2 regions of the Pseudomonas huanghezhanensis genome follow, and region 1 is predicted to be linked to the other one. Evidence: predicted binding sites of a transcription regulator. Region 1 holds the regulator's gene; the other holds the start of a gene.
What was found. The regulator FliA, encoded in region 1, starts transcription of late flagellar genes. The targets are predictions, from matches to a motif close to CTAAAGTTTNNNNNNNNNNNGCCGNTAA.
Positions count from the first base shown of each region.

Region 2: the regulator FliA is predicted to act here: its motif matches at 2,555-2,582, upstream of OYW20_RS17010 (methyl-accepting chemotaxis protein).

Region 1 covers NZ_CP113949.1:1,985,295-1,990,597, forward strand. Annotated here, with positions in the region: gene flhA (flagellar biosynthesis protein FlhA) at 1-556, shown strand, start outside; gene flhF (flagellar biosynthesis protein FlhF) at 568-1,920, shown strand; gene fleN (flagellar synthesis regulator FleN) at 2,039-2,872, shown strand; gene fliA (RNA polymerase sigma factor FliA) at 2,869-3,609, shown strand; gene OYW20_RS08875 (chemotaxis response regulator CheY) at 3,875-4,249, shown strand; gene OYW20_RS08880 (protein phosphatase CheZ) at 4,269-5,057, shown strand; gene OYW20_RS08885 (chemotaxis protein CheA) at 5,179-5,303, shown strand, end outside.
Region 2 covers NZ_CP113949.1:3,780,291-3,785,593, forward strand. Annotated here, with positions in the region: gene acnA (aconitate hydratase AcnA) at 1-1,479, shown strand, start outside; gene OYW20_RS17005 (CPBP family intramembrane glutamic endopeptidase) at 1,719-2,510, shown strand; gene OYW20_RS17010 (methyl-accepting chemotaxis protein) at 2,613-4,178, shown strand; gene OYW20_RS17015 (hypothetical protein) at 4,474-5,139, shown strand; gene OYW20_RS17020 (hypothetical protein) at 5,140-5,298, opposite strand.

The DNA of each region.
Region 1 (5,303 bases):
GGCCAAGGGCTCGCCCAAGCTGGCTGAGGAACTGGTCCCCGGTATTCTTTCGTTGTCTGCGCTGCTCAAAGTGTTGCAGGCGTTGCTCGCCGAACAAGTGCCGGTGCGCGACATTCGCAGCATCGCGGAAGCCATCGCCAACAACGCTGCGCGGAGTCAAGATACCGCCGCGTTGGTGGCCGCAGTGCGGGTCGGATTGTCCCGCGCAATCGTCCAAAGCATTGTGGGCATTGAGCCGGAGCTGCCTGTTATCACGCTTGAGCCAAGGTTGGAACAGATATTGCTCAATAGTCTTCAGAAGGCAGGTCAGGGTCAGGAAGAAGGCGTTCTGCTCGAACCGAGCATGGCTGAAAAGCTGCAACGCTCGTTGATCGAAGCAGCACAGCGTCAGGAGATGCAAGGGCAACCCGTGATCTTGCTGGTTGCAGGTCCGGTTCGCGCCATGTTGTCCCGCTTTGGACGCCTGGCAGTACCGAACATGCATGTGTTGGCGTATCAGGAAATTCCTGACAACAAGCAAGTCACCATCGTAGCGACTGTCGGGCCGAACGGCTGAGGTAGTGAGTCATGCAAGTTAAGCGTTTTTTCGCCGCCGATATGCGACAAGCCATGAAACTGGTTCGTGATGAATTGGGCGCCGAGGCGGCCATCATCGGTAACCGGCGGATTGCAGGTGGCGTGGAACTGACTGCCGCGCTGGATTACAAGCTGTCGGCCCTGGCGCCGCGCGTGCCGAACATCGAACTTGAAGACGAACTGCGTAAGACACAGTCGCGCATCGTGTCGGCTCAAGCTGAGCTGGGCGGCGGTGGCGAAGTGGACGCTTCGGTTAATCGCCAACTGTTCGCCGGCTTGCCGCTGAGCGCTGACGACAAACACATCGAGCCTACGCTGGACGAGCCGTTCCGCCCTTCGGTACACGCGGCCATCGCCGCTGAGCGTGCAGAGCGCGCTGCCGTGAGCGAGCCTGCGGTCGGTCAGCGCGCCTATGAATCGATGCGTTCTGAATTGAATGGCCTGCGCGAGTTGCTGGAAGTACAGCTGGGCTCACTGGCATGGAATCAGCTGCAAGGCAGTCGCCCGTCGCAGGCCAATCTGTGGCGTCGCCTGCAACGCGTCGGTCTGTCCGGCCCGTTGTCTCGCGACCTGCTGGCGATGGTGCCCAACACCGACGATCAGCAGCACGCCTGGCGCATGCTTCTGGCGCATCTGGCCCGTATGATCGCGACCCCCGAGATAGAGCCTCTGGAAGAGGGCGGTGTGATTGCCATGGTCGGTCCTGCCGGCATGGGCAAGACCACCACGCTGGCCAAGCTCGCGGCCCGCTACGTACTCAAATACGGCTCGCAGAACATCGCGCTGGTGAGCATGGACAGTTTTCGTATCGGCGCCCAGGAGCAACTCAAGACTCTGGGACGCATCTTGAATGTTCCGGTAACCCACGTCGATCCGGGCCAGTCACTGGCTCAGGCGCTGGAGCCGCTGCTGCGCAAACGCGTGGTGCTGATCGACACCGCAGGCCTGCAAGCCAGCGATCCAGCACTGCGCATGCAGCTCGAAAGCCTTGCAGGGCGTGGCATCAAGTCGCGCAATTATCTGGTACTCGCCACCACCAGCCAGAAGCAGGTGCTGACGGCGGCGTATCACAGTTACAAGCGTTGCGGCCTGTCCGGGTGCATCCTGACCAAGCTCGACGAAACCGCCAGCCTCGGAGAGGTGTTGAGCCTGGCGATCAGTCACGAGTTGCCTGTGGCCTATCTCACCGATGGTCCACGGATACCGGATGATCTGCATTTGCCGCGCCGGCACCAGTTGGTGAGTCGAGCGGTCAGCGTGCAGATGCAGGAGGAGCCGAGCGAGGAAGCAATGGCTGATATGTTTGCGGATCTTTATCACAACCCAGGCAAGCGTGTGGGTTAGGTGAAGAATATGACACTGGAATACACCCACCTAGATGGTCTGCCAGGCATTGTTCAAACAACGAACGTGCAGCCCGACATGTGGCTTAGGTCTAAGCAAGACAAGGTAAACAATTAACATGGGCAGCATGCATCCCGTACAGGTTATCGCAGTGACCGGTGGTAAAGGCGGCGTAGGCAAGACGAACGTGTCGGTGAACCTCTCACTGGCACTGGCCGAGCTTGGTCGCCGCGTCATGTTGATGGACGCCGATCTGGGTCTGGCCAACGTTGACGTTCTACTGGGTCTTACCCCTAAACGCACCCTGGCCGATGTCATCGAAGGCCGGTGCGAGCTGCGTGACGTCCTGCTGCAAGGCCCGGGCGGCATCCGCATCGTACCGGCGGCGTCGGGCACGCAGAGCATGGTTCACCTGACGCCTGCGCAACACGCCGGCTTGATTCAGGCTTTCAGCGACATCGGCGACAACCTCGACGTGCTGGTGATCGACACCGCTGCCGGGATTGGCGAGTCGGTGGTCAGCTTCGTACGCGCAGCCCAGGAAGTATTGCTGGTAGTGTGTGACGAGCCGACTTCGATCACCGATGCCTACGCGCTGATCAAATTGCTCAACCGCGACCACGGCATGAACCGTTTCCGCGTGCTGGCCAACATGGCGCAAAGCCCGCAGGAAGGCCGCAACCTGTTCGCCAAGCTGACCAAGGTCACGGACCGCTTCCTCGACGTTGCTTTGCAGTACGTCGGCGCCGTGCCTTACGACGAGTGCGTACGCAAGGCTGTGCAGAAGCAGCGTGCGGTGTATGAGGCGTTCCCGCGCTCCAAATGCTCACTGGCGTTCAAAGCCATTGCGCAGAAGGTGGACACCTGGCCGTTGCCGGCCAATCCGCGCGGGCATCTGGAATTTTTCGTCGAACGTCTGGTGCATCAAACCAGCGCGGGGCCTGTGTCATGACAGCAAGTGGGTATCGCATGTACAGCAAATCATCCCGTGATTCCCAATACGAGCTGATCGAGCGCTACGCGCCTCTGGTCAAGCGGATCGCCTACCACTTGCTGGCGCGTCTGCCAGCCAGCGTGCAGGTCGAAGATCTGATCCAGGCCGGCATGATCGGTCTGCTCGAAGTCTCGACCAAGTACGACTCCACCAAAGGCGCGAGTTTTGAGACCTACGCCGGGATTCGTATCCGCGGCGCGATGCTCGACGAAGTGCGCAAAGGTGACTGGGCGCCGCGTTCGGTGCATCGCAATACGCGCATGGTCAGTGACGCGATTCGGGCAATTGAAGCAAAAACAGGTCGTGATGCTAAAGATCACGAGGTTGCGGCCGAACTCCAATTGAGTCTCGATGATTATTACGGGATTTTGAACGATACCTTGGGCAGCCGATTGTTCAGTTTCGACGACCTCCTGCAGGACGGCGAACATGAAGGGCTGCACGAGGACGGCGCAAGCCAGTCGCTCGAGCCGTCGCGTGATCTGGAAGACGAGCGTTTCCAGAGCGCGTTGGCCGATGCCATTGCCAACCTGCCAGAGCGTGAACGGCTGGTGTTGGCGCTGTACTACGACGAAGAGCTGAACCTCAAGGAAATCGGTGAGGTCCTGGGGGTCAGCGAATCGCGTGTCAGTCAGTTACATAGCCAGTGCGCAGCTCGTTTGCGAGGGCGTTTGGGAGAGTGGCGAGCGCGTTGACAGGCAACGCGGCGGACCTTTTTGGGTCCGTGTTGCCTGTAAAGCCGGCTGTGCAGAGCGTTCGTGGGAAACAAGAGAGACAAGGCTGGAGCCGGTCAGCACAGGCGCATATCGCGTGCGTCGCGCCGTACTTCACGTCTGTTGATTTGCCAAGCCCGTCGTCGTTTCGTACAGCCCGGTCAAGGAACTGTGCCGGTTTTGATTGAACGCGCGTCCAGGTGCTGGACGCGTTAAAGACTGCTTGGAGGTCGAATTGGACAAGAACATGAAAATCCTCATCGTTGATGACTTCTCAACGATGCGGCGGATCATAAAAAACCTGTTGCGTGACCTTGGGTTCACCAACACGGCCGAAGCGGATGACGGCATGACCGCATTGCCCATGCTGCAAAGCGGCTCCTTTGACTTTCTGGTCACTGACTGGAACATGCCTGGCATGTCCGGTATCGACTTGTTGCGTCAGGTGCGTGCCGATGAGCGTCTGCGCAGTCTGCCGGTATTGATGGTCACCGCTGAAGCCAAGCGTGAGCAGATCATCGAAGCTGCTCAGGCAGGCGTTAACGGATATGTGGTCAAGCCTTTCACGGCGCAAGTTCTGAAAGAAAAAATCGAGAAGATATTCGAGCGCGTCAATAGCTGATGTTCGCTGCGAGGGCGCTATGGATTCCAAAGATTCGTCAATGGGTGACTTTGAGTCGACCCTGAAGAAACACGCACAGGAGCTGGTCGAGAGCCTTGAAAAAGGCAAATTCGGCGAAGCCGTGCAACTTATCCATGAGCTTAACCAGACCCGCGACCGAGGCCTGTATCAGGAAGTCGGCAAGCTGACGCGCGAGCTGCACAGTGCAATCGTCAATTTCCAGATTGACCCGCACATGCCGCAAGCCGAGGAAGTCTCGCAGATCACTGATGCCACCGAACGTCTTGGTTACGTGGTCAGGCTGACTGAGAACGCTGCCAACCGCACGATGGATCTGGTCGAGCAAAGCACCCCGCTGATGCACGGACTCACGGCTGACGCAAAAGCATTGAGCGTCGACTGGGGGCGCTTCATGCGTCGCGAGATCAGTGCCGATGAATTTCGTGATCTGGCGCGACGTGTCGATGTTTTCCTGACGCGCAGCGAGACGGAGACCCATGAAGTCGCCGGCCACCTCAACGACATTTTGCTGGCCCAGGATTACCAGGATCTCACTGGTCAGGTGATCAAGCGCGTCACCCAGTTGGTGACCGAAGTGGAGAGCAATCTGCTCAAGCTGGTGCTCATGGCCAGTCAGGTCGATCGCTTTGCCGGCATCGAACATGACCAGGAAGTGTTCCGTCAGGAAAAAGAACAAGAAAAACTTCATTCCAAGGGTGAAGGTCCGCAGATTCATGCCGATAAACGTGAAGACGTCGTATCCGGTCAGGATGATGTAGACGATCTGCTATCCAGCCTGGGTTTCTAGGTTCTCAGTAAGAAGAGGTTATGAGCCTGCTGCGTGTTGTTTGACCGCATCAGGCTCTGCCACTGGCGACTCAGCGCAAGACCTGGATCGGTTGACGGTTAATTTTAGGAGCACCCCCCCAATGAGCTTCGGCGCCGATGAAGAAATCCTTCAGGATTTTCTGGTAGAGGCCGGCGAGATTCTCGAGCTGTTGTCAGAGCAGTTGGTCGAGCTGGAAAGCCGACCGGACGATGCGGACCTGCTCAA
Region 2 (5,303 bases), 1.8 Mb from region 1:
GGCAATGCCGATCAGGTGGGCGAAGCGGAGTACGAATACGACGGCAATAAATACCGTCTCAAGAACGGTGCCGTGGTCATCGCTGCCATTACATCGTGCACCAACACCTCCAACCCCAGCGTGATGATGGCAGCAGGTTTGCTGGCTAAAAAAGCGGTGGAGAAAGGCCTGCAGCGAAAACCTTGGGTCAAGAGCTCATTGGCGCCAGGCTCAAAAGTGGTCACCGATTACTACAACGCGGCCGGGCTCACTCAATACCTCGACGCCTTGGGTTTCGACCTGGTGGGTTATGGCTGCACCACGTGCATCGGCAACTCGGGGCCGCTGCGTGATCCCATCGAGAAAGCCATCCAGCAGTCTGACCTGACCGTGGCCTCGGTGTTGTCCGGCAACCGTAACTTTGAAGGCCGCGTCCACCCGCTGGTCAAAACAAACTGGCTGGCTTCACCGCCGCTGGTCGTCGCGTATGCACTGGCAGGCACAGTGAGGGTTGACCTGAGCTCGGAGCCTCTGGGCGAAGGCAGCGAAGGCCAACCGGTATACCTGCGTGACATATGGCCCACCAGCCGGGAAATCGCCGACGCGGTCCAGAAAGTCGACACCGCGATGTTCCACAAGGAATACGCAGAAGTGTTCGCCGGCGATGCGCAGTGGCAAGCAATCGAGGTGCCACAGGCAGCGACTTACGTGTGGCAGGAAGACTCGACCTACATCCAGCATCCTCCGTTTTTCGATGACGTGGCAGGGCCGCTGCCGGTTATCAGCGATGTCAAAGAAGCCCGTGTGCTGGCGATTCTGGGTGACTCGGTCACCACCGACCACATCTCCCCTGCCGGTAACATCAAGGCCGACAGCCCGGCAGGACGTTACCTGCGCAGCAAAGGCGTCGAGCCCAAGGACTTCAACTCTTACGGTTCGCGCCGCGGCAACCATGAAGTGATGATGCGCGGTACCTTCGCCAATATCCGCATTCGCAACGAAATGCTCGGTAATGAAGAAGGTGGCTTTACGCTGCACGTGCCAACGGACGAAAAACTCCCGATCTACGACGCCGCCATGCGTTATCAGCAAGAAGGCACGCCGCTGGTGGTCATCGCCGGACAGGAATACGGCACCGGTTCCAGCCGTGACTGGGCGGCCAAAGGCACCAATCTGTTGGGCGTCAAGGCGGTGATCGCTGAAAGCTTCGAGCGTATCCATCGCTCGAATCTGGTGGGGATGGGCGTGCTGCCGTTGCAGTTCACGTCTGGCCAAAGCCGAAAAACACTGGGACTGACGGGACGCGAAACGATCAGCATCGCAGGCCTTAGCGGTGCGACCCTGCAGCCTGGCATGACGCTCAAGCTCAAGATCGAGCGCGAAGACGGTGCGGCTGAGGATGTCGATGTGCTGTGCCGGATCGACACCCTTAATGAGGTCGAGTACTTCAAGGCCGGCGGAATTCTGCACTACGTGTTGCGCCAATTGATCGCGTCTTGAGGTAACGGTCCTCGCCTGCCCACAAGGCGAGGACCGCTTGGCCGCAGACATGCATCGCTGGCAAAGCCAGTCCTTTCAGGGCCCGCTCGTGGCCCTGTTCTTTTGCGTCGGAAATAACCTACAGCGCGTCGCCATACGGCTGGCTAAAATTGCTGCCGACTTTCATCCACATCTGACAGCCATGCCTGTTTATTAAACGCTAGAATCCCCGCCTCATTTCACTGCTTAAGGACGTTGCCATGCCGGCGCTACGCTGGACGACGCTTGCCCTGCTTACGCTGGGCTACGTTGTTGCACTGATCTATGGGCAGTTGAGCCTGCCTGTTGTAGTGACGCTGGGTCTGCTGATCATGGCCGGCATCTGCGTCAATCATTTTCGGCACTGGGCCGTTCTCGCCTTTGGCCACGCCCTGTTTATAGCAGTAGCAATCGGCCTGGCGAGTCACTGGCTACCGGGCTTTCTCAACGCCCGCGCCATCGCGGCCGTGCGCATGAGCCCGGACGCAGCGCCGTTTTCGATGTTTCTCAATCTGGATAAACCGCTGATAGGCTTTTGGGTCGTGCTCGCCTGTCCGTGGGTGTTTTACCGTGCCGCGACGGGCCGCTCACTGCTATCCACCGCAGTGGTGCTGCTGATTACCACCGGTATATGCATGGCCACCGCAGTGGGGCTTGGCATGATCGCCTGGACACCCAAATGGCCTGAGCACGCTGGAATCTGGATATTCAACAATCTACTGCTTGTTACGCTGACGGAGGAGTTGTTGTTCCGGGGCTACATTCAGGGAGGCTTGAGCCGACTTTTTGAACGCGTCCCCGGCGGTGACGTACTGGCGATCGCTGTGGCGTCCGCATTATTCGGCCTGGCGCATTTCGGCGCAGGCTGGGAGTGGGTCGTGCTGGCTGGACTTGCCGGAGCTGGCTACGGAATCGCCTTCAAGCTCGGAGGTTTGACGGCTGCTGTATTGACACACTTCGGCCTGAATCTGGTGCACTTGACGCTGTTCACTTACCCCATGTTCAATCGATGACGCTTGAGCCAGAGCCTGCGCTGACGGCTGCTCATCACAATAACCTCAATTTTTGTCAGGACACGCCGATACCCACTCAAAGCCTTCCCGGATAGATAGCTCATGCGCAACAACCAGCCCGTCACCCAACGCGACCGCACGTTTCCCGCCAACCAACGATTGATCTCTACCACCGATGTACGCGGCGTGATCACTTACTGCAATGATGCGTTTGTTGAGATCAGCGGCTTTTCCTACGAAGAGTTGCTGAAGGCGCCCCACAATACCGTGCGCCACCCTGACGTTCCGTCGGCAGTATTCGAGCACATGTGGGTCACGCTCAAGCAGGGCCAGCCTTGGATGGGCATCATCAAGAACCGTTGCAAGAACGGCGATCATTATTGGGTGAACGCCTACGTGACGCCGGTCTTCGAAAAACAGCAGGTGGTGGGCTATGAATCGGTACGGATCAAACCCACGGCGGAACAGATCCGCCGCGCTGAAGCGCTCTACGCACGTATCAACAGCGGCAAGCCGGCAGTGCCTGGGCATGACAAATGGCTACCGGTCGTAAAGAACTGGCTTCCGTTTATTCTCGTGAGCCAGTTGAGCTTTCTGATTGGGGCATTCCTGAACTCTCACTGGGGCTTTGCGCTCGCTGCTGTGCTGTCAGTGCCGCTGGGGCTGCTGGGCCTGAGCTGGCAACAACGCGGAATCAAGCGCTTGCTGCGTCTTGCCGAACAAACCACCTCTGACCCGCTGATCGCCCAGATGTACACCGACAGCCGAGGTCCGCAGGCACGTCTTGAGATGTCGATCCTCAGCCAGGAGGCGCGTTTGAAAACTTGCCTGACTCGCCTGCAGGACACGGCGGAACACCTCACCGATCAAGCCAGACAGTCCGACAGCCTCGCACATGCCAGCTCCACGGGGCTGGAGCGCCAGCGTGTGGAAACCGAACAGGTTGCCACCGCGATCAATCAAATGGCCGCGACCACTCAAGAGGTTGCCAGCCACGTGCAACGCACCGCTGATGCCACGCAGCAGGCCAACGCCCTCACCCGCCGAGGCCGTGACATCGCCAGCGAAACCCGTGAAGCCATTCAGCGGCTCTCTGCGTCCGTAGGCGAGACCGGACTGACCGTCACCCAGTTGGCCAAGGACAGCGACGAAATCGGCGGTGTGGTGGATGTCATCAAAGGCATTGCAGACCAGACCAACCTGCTGGCACTCAACGCGGCCATCGAAGCCGCGCGTGCCGGGGAAATGGGCCGCGGTTTTGCAGTCGTTGCCGATGAAGTGCGCCAGTTGGCACAACGCACCACGGCCTCAACTGTCCAGATCCACAGCCTGATCGCCAAGCTGCAACACACTGCCAACGCGGCCGTGCAGACCATGAGCATCGGACACCGCCAGGCCGAAGAAGGCGTTGAACGGGTGCTGGAAGCGGACAAGGCGCTCGTGGGCATCAGCGACGCCGTTGCGAACATCACTGAAATGACAACCCAGATCGCTGCAGCGACCGAGGAGCAAAGCTCGGTGGCCGAAGAAGTCAGCCGCAACATCACTACCATTGCCCAACTGTCCGATCAGACATCCGAGGAAGCTCGCCGCTCCGCCACACTCAGCGCCGAACTGGCCGCAACCGCCAACACCCAATACTCGTTGGTAGAACGGTTTAATCGATAGGCCTCAACGCAGAAACCAAAAGCCCCGGCATCTGATTGTGCCGGGGCTTTTTTTTGCCTGCTTTAAATGAAGGAATTAGTGCTTGCGTAGCTGGTAACGATGCTGGTGCTTAGAGCTTTTTTTGTTCGATCAGTGAAATGTAGGGTTGACACCCCAGCCGCATTCCTATTATTTGAAATACAGATTAGATACATAGTTACCGCGCAGAGACGGTACTTGTCTGATCTTCATTATTAATGGCTTTGGTACGCATGGCACTGTGAGTGAGGCTTGTGTGTGCCAATGAGGAAAACTCATGAATACAGCTAAAACATCATATCCATTACCCTTGGTTTTTGTTCCAAGCTCCGACCCAGAGGATGGGTTACTGCAGACTGTCGATCTTTCACAGCCAATACTGGTTAATGTCGAAGTCTGGAAAGCAGCGGAGCCACATTATTATGCCCAGCTTGTCTTGGATGATCAGCTGATTGGAGATGCAAGGACTATCACAGAAAGCGACGCACCCGGCGACACAATGACTTTCGAGCTGCCTGAAAAGCTGCTTGAATCTAACGGCATTTATAAGCTGGCGTTCCGAGCATCAAGTCCCTTTAGTGAACAGCATGTTGTCTCCGAATCTATCGAACTGAAAGTCGACCGTACCCCACCAGGCGCAGCGATGCTAGCCCCTATTATTTTCCCCAACGTCACACTAGGAGAAGACTTGATTGGCAAGATCGCGGGTTACTCAGATATGCAAATCGGAGACTCTATACGGACACTATGCAATGGCGTGATGGGTCCTGGTCATACTGTGACAATGGAGGAGACCCTCGAAAAACCCATTTCCATTGTTTTCAGTCGAGCTTATCTGGAGGGCTTGGCAAGTGAAAGTGTACTGATCGAATACTTTGTCACAGACAGGGCCGGTAATGTTTCAGTCATGTCGATGCCGGTGGTTTTGACGATGAATGTCTGACTATTCGATATCTGACTGAGCATGACCTTCTAAAGATTGCCAGGATTTGGCGATTCCGTTTCCGGGCAGACTCACGCGGCTTGCGACCGTCAACGTGGATTCAAGAACTTGATGCGTCATGCCCGGATACGCTGCGGTGACGCCGTAGATACCATTCATACGAA